4 regions of the Mesorhizobium sp. WSM4806 genome follow, and region 4 is predicted to be linked to each of the others. Evidence: predicted binding sites of a transcription regulator. Region 4 holds the regulator's gene; each other region holds the start of a gene.
What was found. Region 4 encodes LexA, which represses DNA repair genes until DNA is damaged. Its sites were predicted from a motif close to TGTTCNNNNTGTGTTCNG; they were not measured.

Region 1: AC0L2M_RS15595 (single-stranded DNA-binding protein) is a predicted target of LexA. The motif match lies at 1,772-1,789, and genes of this name have one in related genera.
Region 2: recA (recombinase RecA) is a predicted target of LexA. The motif match lies at 2,590-2,607, and genes of this name have one in related genera.
Region 3: AC0L2M_RS26995 (ImuA family protein) is a predicted target of LexA. The motif match lies at 3,128-3,145, and genes of this name have one in related genera.

Annotation. Positions count from the first base shown of each region.
Region 1 covers NZ_JBVVQZ010000009.1:70,702-76,181, reverse strand. The annotation lists gene AC0L2M_RS15615 (hypothetical protein) at 1-76, opposite strand, end outside; gene AC0L2M_RS15610 (ATP-dependent Clp protease proteolytic subunit) at 234-839, opposite strand; gene AC0L2M_RS15605 (SRPBCC family protein) at 861-1,319, opposite strand; gene AC0L2M_RS15600 (ArsR/SmtB family transcription factor) at 1,339-1,653, opposite strand; gene AC0L2M_RS15595 (single-stranded DNA-binding protein) at 1,891-2,406, shown strand; gene AC0L2M_RS15590 (OsmC family protein) at 2,539-2,964, shown strand; gene AC0L2M_RS15585 (MarC family protein) at 3,051-3,680, opposite strand; gene AC0L2M_RS15580 (hypothetical protein) at 3,759-4,295, opposite strand; gene AC0L2M_RS15575 (helix-turn-helix transcriptional regulator) at 4,381-5,235, shown strand; gene gyrA (DNA gyrase subunit A) at 5,425-5,480, shown strand, end outside.
Region 2 covers NZ_JBVVQZ010000004.1:139,779-145,258, forward strand. The annotation lists gene alaS (alanine--tRNA ligase) at 1-1,080, opposite strand, end outside; gene recA (recombinase RecA) at 1,369-2,466, opposite strand; gene AC0L2M_RS08320 (PfkB family carbohydrate kinase) at 2,740-3,672, shown strand; gene AC0L2M_RS08325 (TfoX/Sxy family protein) at 3,688-4,011, opposite strand; partial or broken gene AC0L2M_RS08330 (GFA family protein) at 4,102-4,598, shown strand; gene sufA (Fe-S cluster assembly scaffold SufA) at 4,793-5,173, opposite strand; gene AC0L2M_RS08340 (SUF system Fe-S cluster assembly protein) at 5,263-5,480, opposite strand, start outside.
Region 3 covers NZ_JBVVQZ010000020.1:101,820-107,299, reverse strand. The annotation lists gene AC0L2M_RS27005 (error-prone DNA polymerase) at 1-641, opposite strand, end outside; gene AC0L2M_RS27000 (DUF6504 family protein) at 638-2,107, opposite strand; gene AC0L2M_RS26995 (ImuA family protein) at 2,049-3,104, opposite strand; gene AC0L2M_RS26990 (metallopeptidase family protein) at 3,290-3,712, shown strand; gene AC0L2M_RS26985 (DUF1737 domain-containing protein) at 3,940-4,146, opposite strand; gene AC0L2M_RS26980 (HpcH/HpaI aldolase/citrate lyase family protein) at 4,172-5,056, opposite strand.
Region 4 covers NZ_JBVVQZ010000041.1:3,560-9,039, forward strand. The annotation lists gene AC0L2M_RS33930 (ComEC/Rec2 family competence protein) at 1-2,006, shown strand, start outside; gene lexA (transcriptional repressor LexA) at 2,000-2,752, opposite strand; gene AC0L2M_RS33940 (molybdopterin molybdotransferase MoeA) at 2,857-4,062, opposite strand; gene moaC (cyclic pyranopterin monophosphate synthase MoaC) at 4,062-4,559, opposite strand; gene trpC (indole-3-glycerol phosphate synthase TrpC) at 4,626-5,477, opposite strand.

The DNA.
Region 1 (5,480 bases), on a different contig from region 4:
CGTTGGTCACACCGGGCAGCGTGCCGTTCTGCGAAGGCGGTGAACTGTCTTCGGCGAACGCCGCGCCGGAGGTCATCGCCGCGACGGCGATACCGATAATCAGCCGGTTCAAGCAAATGCGTGAGATCTCAGACATCGGCGGACTGTATCGCCGCACTCTGGCCGAAGCCAGACCGGTGGCGATCAAACTAGCCGAACGGCTGACCGACGTTGCTTATGAGCCGGCTACCCTTTCACGCCGCTCTCTTACGCGTGTCAAAAACATGGTCGACAAGGCCCCATGTCTTTGCCTCCGCGGCGGTCATGAAATGATCGCGGTCGAGCGTGCGTTCGACTTCTTCGAACGTGCGACCACAGTGGTGCGCGTAAAGCTCGGTCATGCGCCGCTTGGTCCTGAGGATGCCTTCGGCGTGGCGCTGGATGTCGGAGGCCTGGCCCTGGAAACCGCCTGACGGCTGGTGCAGCAGGATGCTGGCGTTGGGCAGCGCGATGCGTCGCCCCGGTGTGCCGGCCATCAGCAGGAACGAGGCCATCGAGGCGGCAAAGCCCATGCAGACGGTGGATACCGGACTGCTTATATACTGCATCGTGTCATAGATGGCGAAACCGCTGGTCACCACGCCGCCCGGCGAATTGATGTAGAGGGAAATTTCCTTATCGGGATTGTCGGATTCCAGCGACAGGAGCTGGGCACAGACCAGCGCCGACACATTGTCGTCGATCGGACCGTTGATGAAGACGATGCGCTCGCGCAGCAGCCGCGAAAAAATGTCGAAGGCGCGTTCGCCGCGGCTCGACTGCTCGATCACCATCGGCACCAGATTGGCAAAACCGCTCATCGCTTTTCTCCGTTGTGCTGCTCAGGCCGCGCGCAGGACGAGGCGAGGCGTGTTTGCGGCTATGGTCTGTCTGGGGCTATGTGCGTTGAGCGAAACCCGGCAACCGGCGCCGGCAATCGCAGGCGTGGCTACTCGCGCAAAGCCGTTGTGGACGATGCGCAGATGGGTGCCGCCCGACACAGTGCGGTCGAGCGTGAAGGTGACGATACTGTCCAGCGGGCTGGTGAGCGGATCCGCTGTATCGCCAAGCGCCGGCCGCTCCCGCCAGGAATAACGCAGCAGGCGTTCGGGCTCGGCGTCGAGGATTTCGCACTCGATCGGTGCATCCGCCTTGGCAACGGCAAAGCGGCCGCCGATCTCCGGCTTGATGTCGTTCGGCATCATCCAGGCCGCGAGCAGGTCCGGCACAGTCAGCGCCCGCCACACTTTTTCCGGCGGATCTGGAAGCTCGCACTCGAACTCGATTGAATCTGCCGCCATGTCGGAATGCTGTTTGCCGTCATTGGTCCATATCCTTCAAAACCGCCTTGAGCCGTTCGATACGCTCGGGCCAGAACGCACGGTAACGCTCGATCCAGCCGAGCAGAGGGTCAAGCCCTTGCGGATCGGCGCGATAATAGGCGTTGCGGCCGGCTCGCCGCTCGGCCACCAGGCCGGCGCCGCGCAGCACTGCAAGATGCTGCGACACGGCCGGTTGCGACACGCTCATGCCGCTGCGCAGTTCCGACACCGTCATCTCGCCGGCGGCGAGCCGTTCGTAGACGGCGCGGCGCGTCGGGTCGGCAAGCGCTCGAAAAATCTCGGCTTCGATCATGCCGGAAGCATAAGTCTACGCTTATTGATTTGGCAAGCAGTCTTTTCGCGCCCATATGGAACGGTACGGCGGAACCCATCGATTGCTGACATTCCTTGACAAAACGGATTGATGGTTATAGAACGAAAAGAGAACAAAAACCTTGTGGGAAAAGCCAGCCACGGCAGGCGGGGAATGTCCGCAGTCTATAAGGTGAGAGCGAGAAAAAATTGTTTCGGATGAGCGCGGAGAAGTATCATGGCGGGTAGCGTCAACAAGGTCATTCTGGTGGGCAATCTCGGGGCGGACCCGGAAATCCGCCGTTTGAATTCGGGTGAGCCGGTCGTCAATATCCGCGTCGCCACGTCGGAAAGCTGGCGCGACAAGACTTCCGGCGAGCGCAAGGAAAAGACCGAGTGGCACAATGTCGTGATCTTCAACGAGCAGCTCGCCAAGGTCGCCGAGCAGTATCTGAAGAAGGGTGCGAAGGTTTATGTCGAGGGCCAGTTGCAGACGCGCAAATGGCAGGACCAGACCGGCAATGACCGCTACACGACCGAAATCGTGCTGCAGAAATTCCGTGGGGAACTGCAGATGCTCGACGCACGCGGGCAGGGCGAGGGCGGTCAGGTCGGCAGCTATGCCGGTGGCGGCAGCAGCCGCGGTTCCGATTTCGGCCAGTCCGGCCCGGGCGAGAGTCTCAATCGCGGCGGCGGCGGCAACAAGGGTGGCGGCGGTTCGTCGCGCGAACTCGACGACGAAATTCCGTTCTGATCGCTTGGAGCGAGCGGCTCTGCGCGAGCTGACAGCCAGCTATTTGAGGCCACGCATTGGCGTCCCGAAAATCTATCTTGGATTTTCGGGACGTTGTGCGTTTGAGCGGTGTGCGGTGAAAGGACGTATCAGGTGAAAGCACGGGTCAAATGGGTCGAGGAGCGCACTTTCGTCGGCGAGTCCGGCAGCGGTCACAAGATGGTGCTGGGAACCGCGTTCGGACCGGACGGCAAGACGCCGGGGCCGAGCCCGATGGAACTGGTGCTGCTCGGCACTGGCGGCTGCTCGGCCTATGATGTCGTCCACATCCTCGAAAAGGGGCGAGAGGCGGTCGAAGACTGCGTGGTCGAACTCGATGCCGACCGGGCGGAGAAGGAGCCGCGGGTGTTCACCCGCATCCATATGCGTTTTGTCGTCAAGGGCCGCGCGCTTTCGCCTGACAAGGTCAGGCGGGCAATCGATCTTTCGATCGAAAAATACTGCTCGGCCTCGGCAATGATGGCCAAGACCGCCGAGATCACCCACGACTTCGAAGTTATTGATACGACGGCGAAGTAGGATAGCGTCCAGTGGCGGTTCGTTGCGCGAGCTGGACGACGAAAATGACGGCCTCGGCGGCGATCAAGCGCGAGACCGCCTCATTTTCATGCTGCCATCAACGCTTTGACGCCATCGGCGACGAACTGAACGGCAAGCGCCGCCAGGATGACGCCGAGCAGCCGTGTCAGGATCGAGCGGCCGGTCTGGCCGAGAATACGGTCGATGCGCTCGGCCAGCACGAACACCAGGTAGGTGATGACAAGGCAGATCGCGATGATGCCGACAAGGGCTGCCTGCGCGCCAAGACCTGGAAACGAGCCGGACAGCAGGACCGTCGCTGAAATCGCTCCCGGACCGGCGATCAGCGGGATCGCCAGCGGAAAGGCGGCGATGTTGTGGATCATGTCCTTGGTGATGGCGACGTCGCCGATCTTCTCCTTGCGGTCCTGCCGGCGCTCGAACACCATTTCGAAGGCGATGAAGAACAGCAGGAACCCGCCGGCGACGCGGAACGCCGGCAGCGTGATGCCGAACACCGACAGGATCGATGCGCCGGCGATTGCAAACAGCGCCATCACCAGGAAAGCGATGATCGAGGCACGCACGGAAACCTGGTTGCGCTCCTCGCGGTTCATGCCGCGCGTCACGGCGAGGAAGAGGGGCGCCAGGCCAGGCGGGTCGATGGTCACCAGAATGGTGACGAAGGCGTTGAACAGGCTGTCGAAGCTCGGCATCTCTGACCCTCCCCGCCGGGCAGTGCCCGAGATCCCAGCATTGGTAGAGCAAAGCGGCGTCAGGGGAAACCATGCAGGTCAGGCGCTGGCGGTGCGCCGCGCCAGGAACTCGACTTCGAGCCGCCAGGTCGCGCCGTCGTCCTGCGAGCGTTCGCCTAGCCAGCGGAACGAATTTTCGGTGATCCGGGAAAAGCTCCAGCGCACCGAGGCGCCGGTGCCGTCGGCGCCTTGCTGGACGATGGTGTCGCCCTCGGCGCGGCCGAGCTGGCGGCTGTAATACTGGGTGCGCGGATCGCTCCAGAAGATATGCCAGGCGTCGACGCCGGGGTCATAGACGCGCAGTGTCGTGCCATAAAAGGTCCATTTGCCGAGCGAGCTCTGTGCGCCACTGTTCCGCACGGGCAAGATCCATACGTCCTGGATCGCGCGGCCCTCGAGCACCCAGCCGAAATGCACCTCGCCGCGTCCGGTCAGCACCTGGCCGTCTTCGAGATGGCGCGTGGCATCGAACGTCCAGGCGCCGACGAAGCGGCCGTAAAGGTTCAGTTTTTCGGCAAGGCCTGCGGCTGGCCCGTCACTGTGCAGGGCTTCGGCAAAGGAGGATGAATTGAACATGGTTTCTGCCCACATTGTCAGGAGACCGGGAAGAATAGGCCCTGGCAGTCTTCTTGCGCTTGGGAAAAATTGCTATCTTTCGGCCATGACGACGAGCGTGCATACACTGGCGTCCGGAAAAGGCTGGCGGGTGTCGGACGTGGTCTGCACTGCCGGCGTCGCTGATCGCCCGTTCGAGGAAGAGCATCGCACCTTCTGTGTCGCAGTGGTGACCAACGGCACCTTCCGCTACCGCGCACGCCAGGGCACGGCGATGCTGACGCCGGGCGCAATTCTGCTCGGCAACCCCCGCACTTGCTACGAGTGTGGGCACGAGCATGGCGCCGGCGACCGCTGCATCTCCTGTCATTTCAGCCCGGCCTATATGGAACAGATCGTCGCCGATGTGCCGGGCGCGAAGAAGCTGGCCTTCAAGACGCCGCTTCTGCCGCCCTTGCCGGCGCTGGCACCGCTGCTGGCCGAGGCGGAAGCCGCGCGCGAAATGGCCGATAACGAAGCGTTCGAGGAACTCGGACTGCGGATTGCCGGCGCAGCCGTCGCCTCCGGTCTCACGCCCGCTGCCCGGTCACCGAGCCGCCGCGATCAGAAACGCGTCGCGGAGGCGGTGCGGCGCATCGAAAAGGATGCCGAAAGCCCGGTCTCGCTCGCCGAGCTTGCAAGCGAAACGGCGACCAGTCCTTACCATTTCCTGCGCAGCTTCCGGCATGTCGCGGGCATGACGCCCTACCAGTTCGTGCTGAAAACCCGGCTGCACAGGGCGGCGGTGCGGCTGCGCATGTCGGACGAGGCGATCTCGACGATCGCCTTCGAGGCCGGGTTCAACGATTTGTCGACCTTCAACCGCCGTTTCCGCCGCGTGATGGGGGAGGCGCCCGGTGCCTACCGGCTCCGGCGGCGAGGCGATAAATTGCCGAACGCGTCCGTGGTTCCGGCTTTGTGAAGCAAAAATGCCTGACAATGAGCTTTGCCCCGGCGGCCACGAAAGCGCCTCGGCCATATCGTCGCAATCAGTGATATCCTTTTGAAATCACCACAAAAACCGACACTGGAAAACTGCCGCGGACGTTGGAGTTTCGGCCCGGCTTCCTATATAAGCACCGAGTGATTCCCGATTTGATTGTGACCTGATTTGACCGACCAGAAGACACCGCGCGGCGCCGACGGCGGGCCCACCGGCATCGAGCC
Region 2 (5,480 bases), on a different contig from region 4:
GCGGAAACGGGTTTCTTCAAGCTTCAGCGTCTCGGTGATCATCTGTTCGCCACGCACCAGTTCCGGATAGGCCTGGCCCATCTCGCGCACCAGCGCCGGTACCAGCCGCCACATCAGCGGATCATGGGCGCCCAGAAGCTGCGCATGGCGCATGGCGCGGCGCATGATGCGACGCAGCACGTAGCCGCGGCCCTCATTGGACGGCAGCACCCCGTCGGCCACCAAAAAGCAGGACGAACGCAAATGGTCGGCGATGACGCGGAACGATCCGACGGTGTCGGCATCCGGACCGCGGCCGAGCGCGGATGACGCAGCCTCGATCAGGTGACGGAACAGGTCGGTCTCGAAGACGCTCTCGACCCCTTGCAGAATGGAGGCCATGCGCTCCAGGCCCATGCCAGTGTCGATCGACGGGCGCGGCAGGTCGATGCGCTCGTCCTTCGTCACCTGTTCGTACTGCATGAACACCAGGTTCCAAAATTCGAGGAAACGGTCGCCATCCTCCTCGGGGCTGCCGGGAGGGCCGCCCCAGATGTGCTCGCCACGGTCGATGAAGATCTCCGAGCACGGACCGCAAGGTCCGGTGTCGCCCATCGCCCAGAAATTGTCCGAGGTCGGAATGCGGATGATGCGATCGTCGGAAAAGCCGGCGATCTTCTTCCAGTAGCCGGCAGCCTCGTCGTCGGTGTGATAAACCGTGACCAGCAGCTTGTCCTTCTTCAGCCCGAACTCCCTGGTGATCAGGTTCCAGGCAAGCTCGATGGCGCGCTCCTTGAAATAGTCGCCGAACGAGAAATTGCCGAGCATCTCGAAGAAGGTCAGGTGGCGCGCGGTGTAGCCGACATTGTCGAGGTCGTTGTGCTTGCCGCCGGCGCGAACACTCTTCTGAGCTGTCGTGGCACGCGAATAGGGTCGCTTTTCCAGGCCGGTGAAAACGTTCTTGAACTGCACCATGCCGGCATTGGTGAACATCAGTGTCGGGTCGTTGCGCGGCACCAGCGGGCTCGACGCGACGACCTCGTGACCCTCCTTGCGGAAATAGTCGAGGAATGTCGACCGGATCTCATTCACGCCACTCATGAATAACACTGCCTTTTAGCTTTAGAGAGAGCCGTCGGCCCGGCCGACGGCAAATGGACATGGCCTTTTAGCCGCCGCGTTGCACCCTGTCCAGAAACACGGTATTGGGCCAATTTGCGGGGCTTGCCGGTCATCTCGTTGCCGGCTTGCCGGTCATCTCGGCGCCACCGCTGAAACGCAAACCGCCGGCGCTAGGCCGGCGGTTCGAACGCAACAATACAGAACTCGATTACACAGGCTGGAGGTGATGTGCGGGAATCATGGCCAAACTCCGGCCATTGCCGAAGCCTACATGGCGCCAGCTTCGTCCTCGAAACCGTCGTCTCCGCCTTCGGAACCACCATTCTCGAGGAACTTCTCCGCAATCAGCCCGGCATTCTGCCGTAGTGCCAATTCGATCTCGCGCGCCGTGTCGGGATTGTCGCGCAGGAACAGTTTTGCATTCTCGCGGCCCTGGCCGAGACGCTGCGAATTGTAGGAGAACCAGGCGCCCGACTTTTCGACCACGCCGGCCTTGACGCCGAGGTCGACCAGCTCGCCGGTCTTGGACACGCCCTCGCCATACATGATATCGAACTCGACCACCTTGAAGGGCGGCGCCAGCTTGTTCTTGACCACCTTGACGCGGGTCTGGTTGCCGACGACCTCGTCGCGGTCCTTGACCGAGCCGATGCGGCGAATGTCGAGGCGTACCGAAGCATAGAATTTCAGCGCGTTGCCGCCGGTCGTGGTCTCGGGCGAACCGAACATGACGCCGATCTTCATGCGGATCTGGTTGATGAAGATGACCATGGTGTTGGAGCGCGAGATCGAGGCGGTCAGCTTGCGCAGCGCCTGGCTCATCAGGCGGGCCTGCAGGCCGGGCAGCGAATCGCCCATCTCGCCTTCGATTTCGGCGCGCGGCGTCAGCGCCGCGACCGAATCGACCACCAGAACGTCGATGGCGCCGGAACGCACCAGCGTGTCGCAGATCTCCAGCGCCTGCTCGCCGGTATCGGGCTGCGAGATTAAGAGGTTTTCGAGATCGACGCCGAGCTTGCGGGCATAGACCGGGTCGAGCGCGTGCTCGGCATCGACGAAGGCGCAGATGCCGCCCTTCTTCTGGGCCTCCGCCACAGTGTGCAGCGCCAGCGTCGTCTTGCCCGAGCTTTCCGGCCCGTAGATCTCGATGATACGGCCGCGCGGCAGGCCGCCGACGCCGAGCGCGATGTCGAGGCCAAGCGAACCGGTCGGCACCGTTTCGATCTCGACGACCTGCTCGTTTGCGCCGAGCCGCATGATCGAGCCCTTGCCGAAGGCACGCTCGATTTGCGACAGCGCCGCATCCAGAGCCTTTGATTTGTCCACCGTTTTGTCCTCTACAAGCCGCAAAGAATTCTGAGCCATGATACATCACCCCTTGGTCGTCAATGAAGGCCGGACAATCCGTAATCCTTACTAATTTGTACCTTTTTTGTTCTCGTCTGGCAAGGGGAGACAAACGATTGAAAAACCAACAGTATCCGGATTTGTTCTTTTTTTGTTTCGCGTTTTCACCCCAGGATGTATCCCGCTTCACCCGCAGGATTCTGCTGGGCATCTTCCGAATCGCGCTTCGGGTTGCCGGGTTCCGCCGGACAACCTAGTCTCCATCCGGGCAACAAGGTCATCTCACTGGGCATGATGAAGTCGCCGACGATCCTGGCAGTGGGCGGCGTCTATATCGAGCGGCGCGGCCGGCTTGCCGGCGCCTTTGTGCCGGCGGCGTCAAATCCCGGCATGATGCGCGAGGAGGTTGGCGGCGCCGTCTTCAATGCGCTGCGCTGCGCCGTGCGCCGCGGCGTCTCCGGCTCGCTGCTTTCGGTTCGCGGCGGCGATGTTCTGGCCGATACGGTCGCGCGCGCCGTCGCTGCGGCCGGCATTGCCGATCTGTCCGTGGTGTTCCTCGATCGCACGACGCCGAGCAACACGACGATATTCGACGGCGACGGCGCGCTGATCGTCGGTCTTGCCGACATAGCGCTCTACGACCTGGCGCTTGCCAAGCAGATCCGCCGTGCCAAGGTGCGCGAGGCAATCAGCACCGCCGATGCGGTTCTGTGCGACGCCAACCTGCCGTCGACGGCGCTCGAGCGGCTGGTGACGCTTGCAGCCGGCAAGCCGGTGTTTGCACTTGCCGTTTCGCCCAGCAAGGCGGCGCGGCTGACGCTGGTGCTGGAGTTTCTGGCGATGACCTTCATGACCCGGCACGAGGCCGGCGCGCTTACCGGCGCCGACGTCGATGCTGACGAGCGTGGCATTGTCGACGGCTTAAGACGCGCCGGCCTGAAAAGCGGCGTGGTCACCGCTGGCGACGGTCCAGTGCTCGGTTTCGACGAAACCGACGCCTTCTCGATCCTGCCGCCGAAAAAAGTCACGGACGGCGCCGCCGATGCGCTGGCGGGCGCAACGGTCGCCGCCCTGCTGCGCGGCCTGACGCTGCGCGCAGCGCTGCGCGACGGCGTTGCCGCGGCAATGCTCGCGATCGAAAGTGCCGGGCTTGTGCCGGGCTTAACGGCGGCAGACTTTGCCGACGCGCTGGCCCTTGTGCCCGAGCCGCAGGAATTGGCATGAGGTGACGACCAGCAGCTACTTGCCGGCCCGCAGCCCCGCCTCATAGGCCCGCCGCGCCCAGACCGCCATCTCATCCGGATCGTCGAAGGCGCTGTCGGGAACGCTCCAATACGGCATCGACACCAGCTTGCCGTGCCGCGACCCGGTATAGGTCCATTGCCGGCAGCCGGCCGCCTCGAATTCGGGCGCGCTTTCCGCGTCGGCCTTCAGCATCAATTCGCCACGCACCACGATGGCGACGATAACGCCATCAAAATAGATGCCCTTGCCACCGAACATCTTGCGAATGCTGACCGGGCCGAGGGCTTCGAAAAGTTCGGCAATGCGTTCATTGTCCATGCCGCAATCATGTCATCCGGATTTCCCCTTGTCATCGCCGCAACCGGCACCATCCTGACAAGTTGAAAACCAATTTCGTCCGAGTTTTTCATGCCGCTTCTGCTCAAAGGGTCCTGCCGGTGCAATGCTGTCCGCTTCGAGGTGGAAAGCCACACGCCGGTGCCTTTCATGCTGTGCTACTGCTCGATCTGCCGCAAGCAGCAGGGCGGTGGTGGCTTTGCCATCAATCTCGGCGCCGATTACGAGACGCTGAAAATCAAGGGCAAGCGCAATCTTGGCGCCTACCAGGCCGAGATCGAGGATGATGAGCATCCGCAGTGCGAGATCTCGTCAGGCGAGCGGAACTTCTGCAGGAAATGCGGATCGGCACTGTGGCTCTACGACCGGACCTGGCCGGAACTGGTCCACCCCTTCGCCTCGGCGATCGACACCGACCTGCCGAAACCGCCTGAAAAGGTGCACCTCATGCTGAATACAGGGCGAACTGGGTCGAGCCCGAAATCGGCAAGGACGACAAGGTCTTCGACGTCTATCCCGAGGAATCGATCGCAGACTGGCACAAACGAACGGGAATGTGGGTGGATTAGGTCCCTTCTCCCCGTTCGCATAGGCTAAGCCCCCTCACCCGGATTGCCAACCGAATTGCGAAGGGCAATTCGGGGCAATCCGACCTCTCCCCGAGGGGAGAGGAGGTGGCCAGCGTTGATGCAAGCCTCTTCTCCCCAGCGGGGAGAAGGTGGCCCGAAGGGCCGGATGAGGGGGACACGGGGGCGAAGGAAGATCAGGCCGATGCGCGCGCCTCGGCCAGGGCCTTCAGATCGGCCGGCTTGAGCTCCACCGATTCGCCGCAGCCGCAGGCCGAGCTCTGGTTCGGGTTGCGGAAGGTGAAGCCGGTGCGCAGCGTCGTCTGCTCGAAATCCATCTCGGTGCCGAACAGGAAAAGCGCTGCCTCAGGCGCGACATAGACATGGGCGCCGTCGCGCTCGATATGATCGTCCCTGGTGTTGGGCTCGGTCACCAGGTCGACCGTATATTCCATGCCGGCGCAGCCGCCCTTCTTGATGCCAAGGCGAATGCCATGCGCATTCTCACGGGTCGCGACGATCTCGCGAACCCGATCGGCAGCCTTTTCGGTCATCGTGATGACGGCGAAGCGTCCCATTCTTTTTCTCCGCGTTCGCGCAGGTTCAAGGCCTGCGGAATGAGTCTTCACCTAAAATGGTGAAGTTTTCTGCCTGGCGCAAGTGCGCCTCAATACCAGCCCACCGCGACCTGCGCCTCTTCCGACATGCGGTCGGGCGACCAGGGCGGATCGAAGGTCATGTTGACCTCGACGCCGGAAACGCCTTCGACGGCGCCGACGGCATTTTCCACCCAGCCCGGCATTTCGCCGGCCACCGGGCAGCCCGGCGCGGTCAGCGTCATGTCGATCTTGACCGAGCGGTCGTCCTCGATGTCGATCTTGTAGA
Region 3 (5,480 bases), on a different contig from region 4:
ACGTTGAGGCGGATCGCCGTCAGCACGTCCTGCAACCGGCGCCGTTCGGACGTATGGTAAAGAACGTCGTTGGTCGCCATCAGCGGAATGCCTGATGCCTCGGCCATGGCAGCCGCCTGCTCGATACGGTAGCGGTCGTTGCCGTGATAATCCGGCGAAACGGCAAGCCGCAGGGTCTTGCCGAAGCGATCTTTCAGGCGGCTGATCAGCCTGAGGTGATCCTCGGCCGGCGTCGACAGATCGGGCAGGATCGCCAGCGACATGCGATCGCCCCATTCGAAAAGGTCGTCGCGATAGAGCAGCGGTGCGCCCTTTTCGCTGTCGTCGCGCATATTGGCCTGCGTCAGCATGCGGCACAGATGGCCCCAGCCCTTGCGGTCCTGCGGATAGGCGAGAACGTCGGGCGTGCCATCGCAAAACACCAGGCGGCAGCCGGGATGACAGGAAAGACCTTCCACCTTGGCCTGCTGCCAGGCGCGCACGACGCCGGCCACCGTGTTGCGGTCGGCAAGCCCGATCGACGAAAAGCCCAAAAACTTTGCCGCGACCACCAGCTCCTCCGGTTTCGAGGCGCCGCGCAGGAACGAGAAATTCGACTGGATGCCGAATTCGGCATAGGGAACGACCGCCAGCGCATTCATGCGAAGACCCCATGCATGAACCAGCGCGGCGCCGCCTGCGAGGCGCCGTAGAGACCCTGGCGATAAAGCCAGTAACGGCGGCCGTCGCTATCCTCGATGCGGAAATAATCCCGGGTCGCTTCCTGCCCCGCTGCCTCCCGCCACCATTCCGCGGCGATGCGTTCCGGCCCTTCGGCGCGCGCCACCCGGTAGAGAGCCCGCCGCCAGCGGAAATTCATCGGCGGTCCCTCAGGCATTTCGGTGGCCGGCACCTCGATCGGTTCGGGCGAACGGAACAGCCGGATCGGCCGTTCCGGCGGAAAGACAGGCCTAGTGTCTTTCATCTTGCCCGGCTGCTTCGGCGCAGAGACCCTTTGCGGCGCCTCCGCATAGGGAAGCATGGCGACGGCGCGCTCGGGCAGATGACTCTCGACGGCGACCGGTTTCAAAACCGCGCTGTCGCCGAGCCGGGCGCGGATGCGGTCGGCGAAAAGCGCGATGTCGGCGCCGTCGTCGCGCGTCTCGCCGGTCAGATCCGCCTGCTGCATGTCGAAGGCCGCGGCCGACAGCACCGAGAGGCGCACGAGATCGAAGCCATAGCCGGCATCGATGTCCTGTTCGAGCGCGGCAAGCCTCTCGTGGAACAATTTCTGGATCAGCAACGGCTCGCGCAACGGCCGCGAGGTGCCGACGGCGATGCGGCTGACGGCGCCGTCCACGCGGAAAAGCAGCAGCGCCAGCCTTCTTGCGCCCTCGCCGCGGCGCTCGAGGTCCGCCTTCAATGTCGTCGCCAGCATTTTCACCAGCCGCTCTATTTCGTCGGTCAGCATGATCGGTTCGGCGAGATGGCGTTCGACCGAAAGCGGCGCCACCGGCAGGCGCGGCGACACCGCCTCGTCGAGGCGGCCGAGCGCCTGGTCGAGACGCAAAAGCAGCGATCTGCCGAAGCGGCGGGCCAGCGGCGCGCGCGGTGCTGCCATGACGGCGCCCGCCGTGCGCAGGCCGACGCTTTCCAGGCTGGCGCGGATGTCAGGCTCGATGCGCAGCGCCGCCAGCGGCAAGGGCGCGAGAAGCGCTTCCTCCTCGCCACCGGGGACGATGCGATCACCAGAAAACCGCGCTGCCGCCCAGGCTGCACCTGGTGTGGCGGCAAGGCCGGCGCGGACATCGAAACCCTGATGGAAAAAGCGCGACAGGATGTCGTCCAGCATCGCCCGTTCGCCGCCGAAAAGATGGGTGCAGCCGGTGACGTCGAGGAACAGGCCATCGGCTGCGTCGATCGCCACCAGCGGGGTGTAGCGGTCGCACCAGTCGGCGAGGCTTTCGAGCAGGCGGCGGTCGGCCTCGGGATCGGCTTCCACGACGTCGATCGACGGATGCATGGCGCGCGCGTCGGCTATGCCCATGCCGCGCTTCAGATGAAGCGCCTCAGCCCGCTCGTCGAGGGCGGCGATGCGCTGCGCGTTCGCCTGGCGATGGCTGATCACCAGCGGCAGGTGATCCGACGGCCGCGAACGCCAGGACCGCCCCAGACGCTGGCGCAGGATCCTTTCCGCGGCGAGATGCGGAAACCACAGGGACAGGATTCGCTGCCCGTTCTTGCCGTCTTTCCCCGGCCCTTCTTTCCTCGAAACTGCGTTCATCGGGGTTCCACTCCAGTGTGAATTGTCCTGGCAAGGCGGTGCGGCTCTTGCCGATGCTGACGGTGAAGGCGGGACGGCCGATCGAGCCGGCGAGCGGCCCGGCGATCGTCTGGCGTGGTGCCGACGGCGCCGCCGACAGGACGAGGCGGACGGGTGCCGCCGTCGGCTCGGGTTCGCCGGCCTGGCGCAGCAAAAACACCGGCCGGCCGGCGCTCTGTGCCCGGGCGTGCAGCCGCCGCGTCGCGGTGAGGTCCAGCCGCTGCGGACTGCCGCGGATTTCGAGGATGACGGCGGCGAGCGCCGTCATCCGGGCGGCCTCCTCGGCGGTCCACAGCGCATCGAGGAGCCTTGGCGCCTCGGAAAACAGCAATTGCTCCGGCTCGATGCCGAAAAGGCGATGAAGTCCTGTGGCATAGGGGAAGCCGGCCTCGCGGAAGATTTCCGCGGTGCCGATCCACAGGACCGGCAGTCGCGGCCCCTGTTTGAGGATCAGGCTGACGAGCGACAGGGCGAAGCCGGCGACGGCCCCGGCATCGCGGGTCGCGGCGCCATGGATCTCGCTCAGCGCCGCCTTCGGCAGGCCGCCGCCGAGCGCAGTATCGAGATCTTCGGCGCCGGTGCGCAGAAACGCATCGGGCGGCGCCACGGCGAGGCCGCGGCGGACGATTGTCAGATTCTTGGGCGTGATTTTTTTGGACGTGACATCAGCTGTTGGATTCCGGGGCGCATCAACGGGGGCTGCGGCCGGCGCCTGCAGGCGCTCGGGCAGCGTTCCCTCGATCTTCGCGATCTGGCGGCGCAGGGCAAAAACAGTCTCCCGCGCCACGGCGCTTGTCGCCATGACGGTCAGCTTCCACTCACAATTGTTCCTGTTATGTTCTAATAGATTCCAGAGGGCGGCCGAAGAGTCAAGCGGAGTCATGGGCGCAGTCATGAGGAATTTATTCCTGCCGCGCGTGGACGGCAACCCGGCCAATTGCCGAGTCCGGCGCGAAAGCCTATATGCCGGGATCAGAAGGACAAAGCATGGCCCGCATCTACAAAACCCGTACCTGGCACGACGAGCTTTCGCCGTCGATGGAGGAAATGGAGTTCCTGGCGCTAGAAGCTTACGCCCATCTGCCGGAGGAGTTTCGCAAGCTGACCGGCGAGATCGTCATCCAGATCGCCGAATTCCCGACCGACGAGATCATGGACGATTTGTCGCTGGAAACGCCTTTCGACCTGCTCGGCCTGTTCGAGGGGCGCGGCATCGCCGAGCGCTGGAATCCGCAGACCGGCGAGGGGCCGAACCGCGTCACGCTCTACCGCCGCGCCATCCTCGACTACTGGGCCGAGAACGAGGAGACGCTGGGCGACATCGTCACCCATGTGCTGATCCACGAGATCGGCCACCATTTCGGCCTGTCGGACGATGATATGGAGCGGATCGAAGAGGCAGCCGAGTAAAGGGATCGACGTCTCATTCCTTCGCGGCCCCCCTCTGTCCTGCCGGACATCTCCCCCTCAAGGGGGGAGACTGGCAGCTTTGGCCCGCACCGCACACGCTGCAACTCTGAAGATTGGCGAAAGCCGATGCGACATCCGATCTCCCCCCTTGAGGGGGAGATGTCCGGCAGGACAGAGGGGGGTGCTGGCCCGCCGACATCTGGAAGATGTTTATGCTCGATGCGATGTCACCAATCGCTGAGCTTGGTGCCAGGGCCGTATTCCTGGCCCTCGACATCCTTCACCACGGCCTGGCCGCAGCGCATGACCTTGGTCTGCTTGTCGTAGGAATAGGTTGGCGAGCCGAACAGGTGCCAGCCCTTGTTCAGCGCCGCCGTCACCTTGTGGCAGAAGCTGGAATCGTCCGGGCCGGACAGAAAGCGGTAGAGTTTCATTTTTCATTCCTGTGGTGGGTTGCGATCATGTCCCGCTGGCGCTGGCGGCCGCCTTCGCCAGCAGTTTCTCGGCCTGCGCCAGATGCAGCCGCTCGAGCATTTTTCCGTTCAGCGCAATGACTTGCCTGCCGGCATTTTCGGCAAGCGCGAAGGCCTCCTTGACCGCACGCGCCTCGGCCACGCCTTCGGCAGATGGTGCAAAGGCGCGGTTTGCGGCATCGATCTGGGCCGGGTGAATCAGCGATTTGCCGTCGAACCCCATGGCGGCTGCTTCCGTGCATTCGCGCGCAAAAGCGTCCAGATCACGAAAATCGTTGAAGACACCGTCAAGCAGGTCGAGGCCACCGGCGCGTGCTGCGAGCACCATCTGCATCAGCCATGGCGTGAGATAGCGCCGGTCGGGCGTAGCGAGAATGCCGGTGTCCTTGACCAGGTCGTTCGTTCCGGCAACGAAACAGACCAGCCGCGAGGCCGGATCGCGGCCAAGCTCGGCAATCGGGCCGATGTTGAGCAGCGCCTTGGGCGTCTCGATCATCGCCCACAGCTTCACCGCGTCGGGTGAAAAATTGTCGTCGAGGACGTCGCCGGCTTCCAGGACGTCGCGCGGCGTGTCGACCTTGGGCAGCAGGATGGCGTCGGGCTCGCAGCTTGCCGCCGCCAGCAAGTCCTTGGCGCCCCATTCGCTGGAGAGCGGGTTGATGCGCACGATCATTTCGCAGCGCAGGTTTGCGCGGTGAGCGAAAATATCAGCCAGTTTTTCGCGCGCAAAAACCTTGTCGGCCGGGGCGACGGCATCTTCGAGATCGATGATGACGGCATCGCAGGCCAGCGACGAGATCTTGGCCAGCGCCTTGTCGTTCGAGGCCGGGACGTAAAGCACCGAGCGGCGCGGGCGGCAGGTTTCAGTCATGCCTGATCTATGCCGCCTGGAGGCGATCGAAGCAAGCACACAGGGCAATCGCTTCGGGCAGTCATAGCTTGCATTGGATGCAAGCCAATCATCGAAGTTGGCGCCGCCCCTCATCGCCCTGCCGGGCACTTCTCCCCGTATAGGGACGGGGAGAAGTGGGTGGCGCAGCCTCGACGCCATTCTTGCAACGCTGGTGATTGGCGAAACCGGCGATGAGAGCACCCTCTCCCCGTTACTATACGGGGAGAGGATGCCGGCAGGCAGGTGAGGGGCAGCGCAAGAGCCCGGAAAGGGGTGACGGGGCGGATTCAAAGCTGAAGTGATTCCTGACCCTGCACAAAAACTGCACAACATTGCGGAAAATCTCCTCGGACCCGCCTCGCTGCCTGCATTTCGGCCGGCGAAAAGGGCGCATGCAAGAGCG
Region 4 (5,480 bases):
TGTGCGCGCTTGGTGTGCTCGCCGCCAAGGTTGAAACCTGGCGCGCCGGAACGAAGATGCTCGGTTCGGAAATCCAGACCCGGCTGACCGGCCGTGTCGTCAGGCTCGACCAAATGGCGAACGGCCGGATCAGGCTGACCATCGATGTGATGTCGACCGCCCGGCCGACACTGCGTTATGCACCCGAACGTGTCAGGGTGTCGGCACGCAAGATTCCCGCTGAGATGACCGCAGGCTCGGTGGCAACCGGCTATGTGAGGCTTCTGCCTCCGACTGGCCCGGTCAGACCGGACAGCTTTGACTTTTCCTTTGACAGCTATTTCGCCGGTATCGGTGCCAGTGGCTTTTTCCTCGGCAGTCCAAAGATCGTCGTCTCCGAAGATGCACCGTTAACCGCACGCCTTTCTTCGTCGATCGAGAAGGCGCGCGAAACCATCGCCGACCATATCAGGGACAGCATCGGTGGTGCCGAGGGGGAGATTGCCGCTGCGCTGATCGTCGGCGTGCGTGCCGGCATCCCCGAAGAGATAAACGAATCGATGCGGCGCACCGGCATCTACCACATCATCTCCATTTCCGGCCTGCACATGGCGCTTGTCGCCGGCACCGTCATGGGATTGCTGCGCGGCGCCTTTGCGCTGTTTCCCGACTTTTCGTCGCGCCGGCCGGTCAAGAAATATGCGGCTGCTGCCGCACTCGTCTCCATCGCTGCCTATCTGATCTTTTCCGGTATCGTGGTCGCGGCTGAACGCAGCTTCATCATGCTGGCGGTAATGCTTGTCGCCGTGCTGTTCGACCGGGCGGCACTCACCATGCGCAACCTGGCGATTTCGGCCATCGCCGTTATCGTCGTGTCGCCGCACGAGGTGGTCGGCGCAAGCTTCCAGATGTCGTTCGCCGCGACTGCGGCTCTCGTGGGCGCCTATGCCGGTTGGTCCGACTATCGTGCCGACAAGGCCAAGGCGCCGCGACAGCGACGGTCACCGGTCGCTTTCGTCACGCGCAAGCTCGTCGCCGGGGCAGGCACCATCGCAATGACGTCCATCATTGCCGGCAGCGCCACCGCGCTCTTCGCCATCTGGCACTTCCAGCGCGTCTCGCCGCTCAGCCTGTTCGCCAATCTGGCCGTCATGCCGATCGTCACGATCGTCATGTTCCTGGCCGTCCTCAGCGCCTTGGCAATGCCTTTCGGCCTCGACGGCCCTTTCCTCTACATGATGGGCAAGGGCCTGACGGCGATGATTGCAATTTCGGGATGGATCTCGGAGCGTTCGCCGGTCGATGCAGTCGGCCTGATTTCGTTGCAATCGGTTCTGCTGGTGACGGTCGCCCTGGTCATCGCCACGATGGCGACGACATGGCTGCGGCTTGCGGCACTTCCCTTTGCGCTCGCCGGCCTGCTGACGATTTCCGAGACGCGCACCCCCGACGTGCTGATCTCGGAGGATGCGCATCTGGTGGCGCTGCCGATCGGCGGCGGCGAACTTGCCGTCAACCGGATGCGTTCGAACGAATTCACCACCGACAACTGGAAACATGCGCTGGTTTCAACAACGATCGTCGAGCCGGAGACATTCGAAAAAGGAGATGTGCGGTTCGACATCGCCGACCCGGCCGACCTGCCGCCGGGAGCGCCTTTCACCTGCACTGCCGGCCTGTGCTTGGCCCGGCATCCGTCCGGCGCGCTCATTGCGCTCGCCGACAACCGCAAAACCGCGCGGCCGGCCTGTGCCTTTGCGGATTTGATCGTCATCGACGATGCCACAGCCTATTACAAACCCTGCCGCAACCCGCTGGTTCTCGTCGTCACCAAACGGCAGCTCGCTCGCATGGGCAGTGCCGCCGTCTTCTTCGATCCGCTATCGGCGACGACGCGCGCAGAAATCCGTTTTGCCGTCAGACAGCCATACAGGCCCTGGCATGAGCAGCGGCGGTTTTCGCGCGAGGCGAGGGGCCTGCCGCCATACCTCAGGGCCGAGAAACCCAAGAAGCCTGCCGTTCAGTAACGCCGGATCAGTCCGACGAGCTTGCCCTGCACCTTGACCCGGTCCGGCCCGAAGATGCGCGTCTCGTAGGCCGGATTGGCGGCTTCCAGTGCGATCGAGGCACCTTTGCGGCGGAATCGCTTCAGCGTCGCTTCCTCCTCGTCGACCAGAGCGACAATGATCTCGCCAGGCTGGGCGGTGTCGGCGTTGCGGATGATGACCGTGTCGCCGTCGAAGATGCCGGCCTCGATCATCGAATCACCCTTGACCTCCAGCGCGTAGTGCGTGCCGCCGGTGATCATGTCCGGTGGCACCGAGATCGAATGCGTCTGGTGCTGGATGGCGTCGATCGGCACACCGGCAGCGATGCGGCCCATCACCGGTATGGAGACGGTGGCAACGACGTCGTCGTCATTGCCGGCCGCACGCATGCGCGAAGGCGCCGGCTTGATCTGCCGTCCGAGGCCGCCCTGTCCAAGGCCGCCTTGCCCAAGGCTGCCTTGAATGACGCTCGGCGAGAATTTGCGCGCCGCATTGAGGCCCGGCGCGATCGAATCGGGCAGGCGCAGCACCTCCAGCGCGCGGGCGCGGTTGGGCAGGCGGCGAATGAAACCGCGTTCCTCCAGCGCCGTGATCAGCCGGTGGATCCCCGATTTGGAGGCGAGGTCGAGCGCTTCCTTCATCTCGTCGAACGAGGGCGGAATGCCGCTTTCCTTCAGCCGCTCGTGGATGAACATCAGCAGTTCATGTTGTTTGCGTGTCAGCATCGCGACCCCCAACAGAATCAGAAAAACAAACCCAGAACAAACACTATCTGTTCCAGTTGTGTTCCGCAACCATTTAAAGTTTAATGAATGTGTTGACGCTTTGTTCAGCGTAGCATCAGCACGCTGCAGGCGGCGCCCGCTGCGGCCGCGGGAGCGAATGGCTCGCGCACGACCAGTCCGTTGGCGTCGGCCAGCATTCTGAGCATCGAGGAATCCTGGATACTGAACGGCGTTGCCTCAAGCGTGCCGGCTTCTTCCTTCACCACCGCGCGTACATAGTCCTGTCTGAGATCGTTGGCCGGCATGGCGGCGCCAAGCCGCGCCTGACGCATGTCCTGGCGGAAAGCGCGGCCGCCGAGCCGCGCCAGCAGCGGCTTCAGAAAGAGCTGCGTGCAGACCAGGCTGGCCACCGGATTGCCGGGCAGGCCGATGCAGCGGATGTCGCCCAGCCGCCCGAACATCAGTGGCTTGCCGGGCCGCATGGCGATTTTCCAGAAATCGAGCGCCATGCCTTCACCGGTCAGCACGTCATGGACGAGGTCGTGGTCGCCGACCGAGGCGCCGCCCAGCGTAACGATGACGTCCGCGCCTGCGGCGACGGCTTTTTTCACCAGCGCGGCGATCGCCTCCTTGCGGTCGGGGGCGATGCCGAGATCGAGTGCGCAGGCGCCGACCGAGCGGGCCGCGGCGGCGACGCCATAGGCATTGGAGGAGATGATCTGGTCGGGGCCAAGGTCGCTGCCCGGCGGCAGCAATTCGTCGCCGGTGGCGATGATGGCGACCAGCGGCCGTTTCACCACGCTGACCTGTTGGTGGTTGGCCGATGCCGCCAGCGACAATGCCGCCGGATCAAGCAGGCGGCCTTTCTCCAGCAGCGCGTCGCCCTGCGAGAAATCGAGCCCGAGGCGGCGGATGTTGCGGCCTTCAACCGTCGGCGCGGTCACTTCGACGATGCCGCCGCCGAGGTCGCGGACATTCTCCTGGATGACGATGGTGTCGGCGCCAGCGGGAAGCGGCGCGCCGGTGAAGATGCGCACGGCCTGCGCCGGGCCGACTGTCCCGGCAAAGCCGCGTCCGGCCGGCGCCATGCCGATCACCGAAAGTCTCGCGGGCACGGAGGCGACATCGTCGGCCCGCACGGCATAGCCGTCCATGGCCGACGCGTTGAATGGCGGCTGGGTGCGGAGCGCGATGAGCGGCTCCGCCAGCACGCGGTCGGCGGCGTCCATCAGGGCGACGCTTTCAGCCTGCAAGGGCGCAGCGTCCTCAAGCAGGTGCTCGAGCGCCTGGGCGACCGCAAGCAGCGCCATTATCGGCCTGCCCCCTGGGCGTCCGCCTTGTAGTCGCCGGATTTGCCGCCGGTCTTTTCCATCAGCCTGATGTTGGAGATCGCCATGCCGCGGTCGACCGCCTTGGCCATATCATAGATGGTCAGGCAGGCGACCGAGACGGCAGTCAGCGCTTCCATCTCGACGCCGGTCTTGCCGGTGACGCGGGCCAGCGCCGTGACCTTCAGACCGGGCAGCTTCGCGTCCGGTTCGATATCTACCGATATCTTGGTCAACAGCAGCGGGTGGCAGAGCGGGATCAGCTCATGCGTCCTCTTGGCCGCCATGATGCCGGCGATGCGCGCCGTGCCCAGCACGTCGCCTTTCCTGGCATCGCCGTCCAGAATCATTTTCAGCGTTTCGGGCCGCATCGAGACAAGACCTTCGGCGATCGCCGTGCGCGTCGTCTCCGCCTTGTCGCCGACATCGACCATATTGGCTTCGCCTTCCGCGCCAAGATGGGTGAGGGCGGCCGACATCGTCAGGTCACCCTGGAGCGACGTCCGTCCGTTTGGACGCACAAAGCACGCTCTAACGCTTTGTATCTATGCATCATGCTCTCCGAAAAGCGATTCCGACTTTCGGGCAGATGCATTGGCGGGCGCCTTGCCCGTCAAAAGCAGGTGCGTCGCAGTGGCCACGTCCAGTTGCCGCATCAGGCTCTCGCCGACGAGGAAAGTGCCAATGTCGCTCCGTTCCAGCCTGCGGCAGTCCTGGTGCGAGAAAATACCGCTCTCGCTGACCAGCAGCCGGTCGGCCGGCACCATCGCCGCGAGCCGCTCCGATGTCTCGATGCTGGTTTCGAATGTCCGGAGATTGCGGTTGTTGATGCCGATCAGCCGCGACGACAGTTTCAGCGCGCGTTCCGTCTCGGCCTCGTCATGCACCTCGACCAGCGCGTCCATGCCGAGCTCGAAAGCCGTCGTTTCGAGTTCCCTGGCTACGGCGTCATCGACGCTCGCCATGATGATCAGGATGGCGTCCGCGCCCCACGCACGGGCCTCGAACACCTGATAGGGCTCGAACAGAAAATCCTTGCGCAAAGCCGGCAATGTCACGGCGCTGCGCGCATCGGTGAGGAATTCAGGCGCCCCTTGGAAAGACGGCGCATCGGTCAGCACCGACAGGCAGGCAGCCCCACCTTTGGCATATGCCTGGGCCAGCGCCGGCGGATCGAAATCGGCGCGGATCAGGCCCTTGGACGGGCTCGCCTTCTTGATCTCGGCGATCAGCGCGAAACTGCCGGATTTGCGTTTGGCTTCAAGGGCCGAGAGAAAGCCGCGCGGTGCATCGGTAGCCCTCGCCCGTGCCTTGATTTCGGCAAACGGCACCCGTGCCTTCGCCGCCGCGATCTCGTCGCGCTTGTAGGCTTCGATCTTGCGCAGGATATCAGACACGGC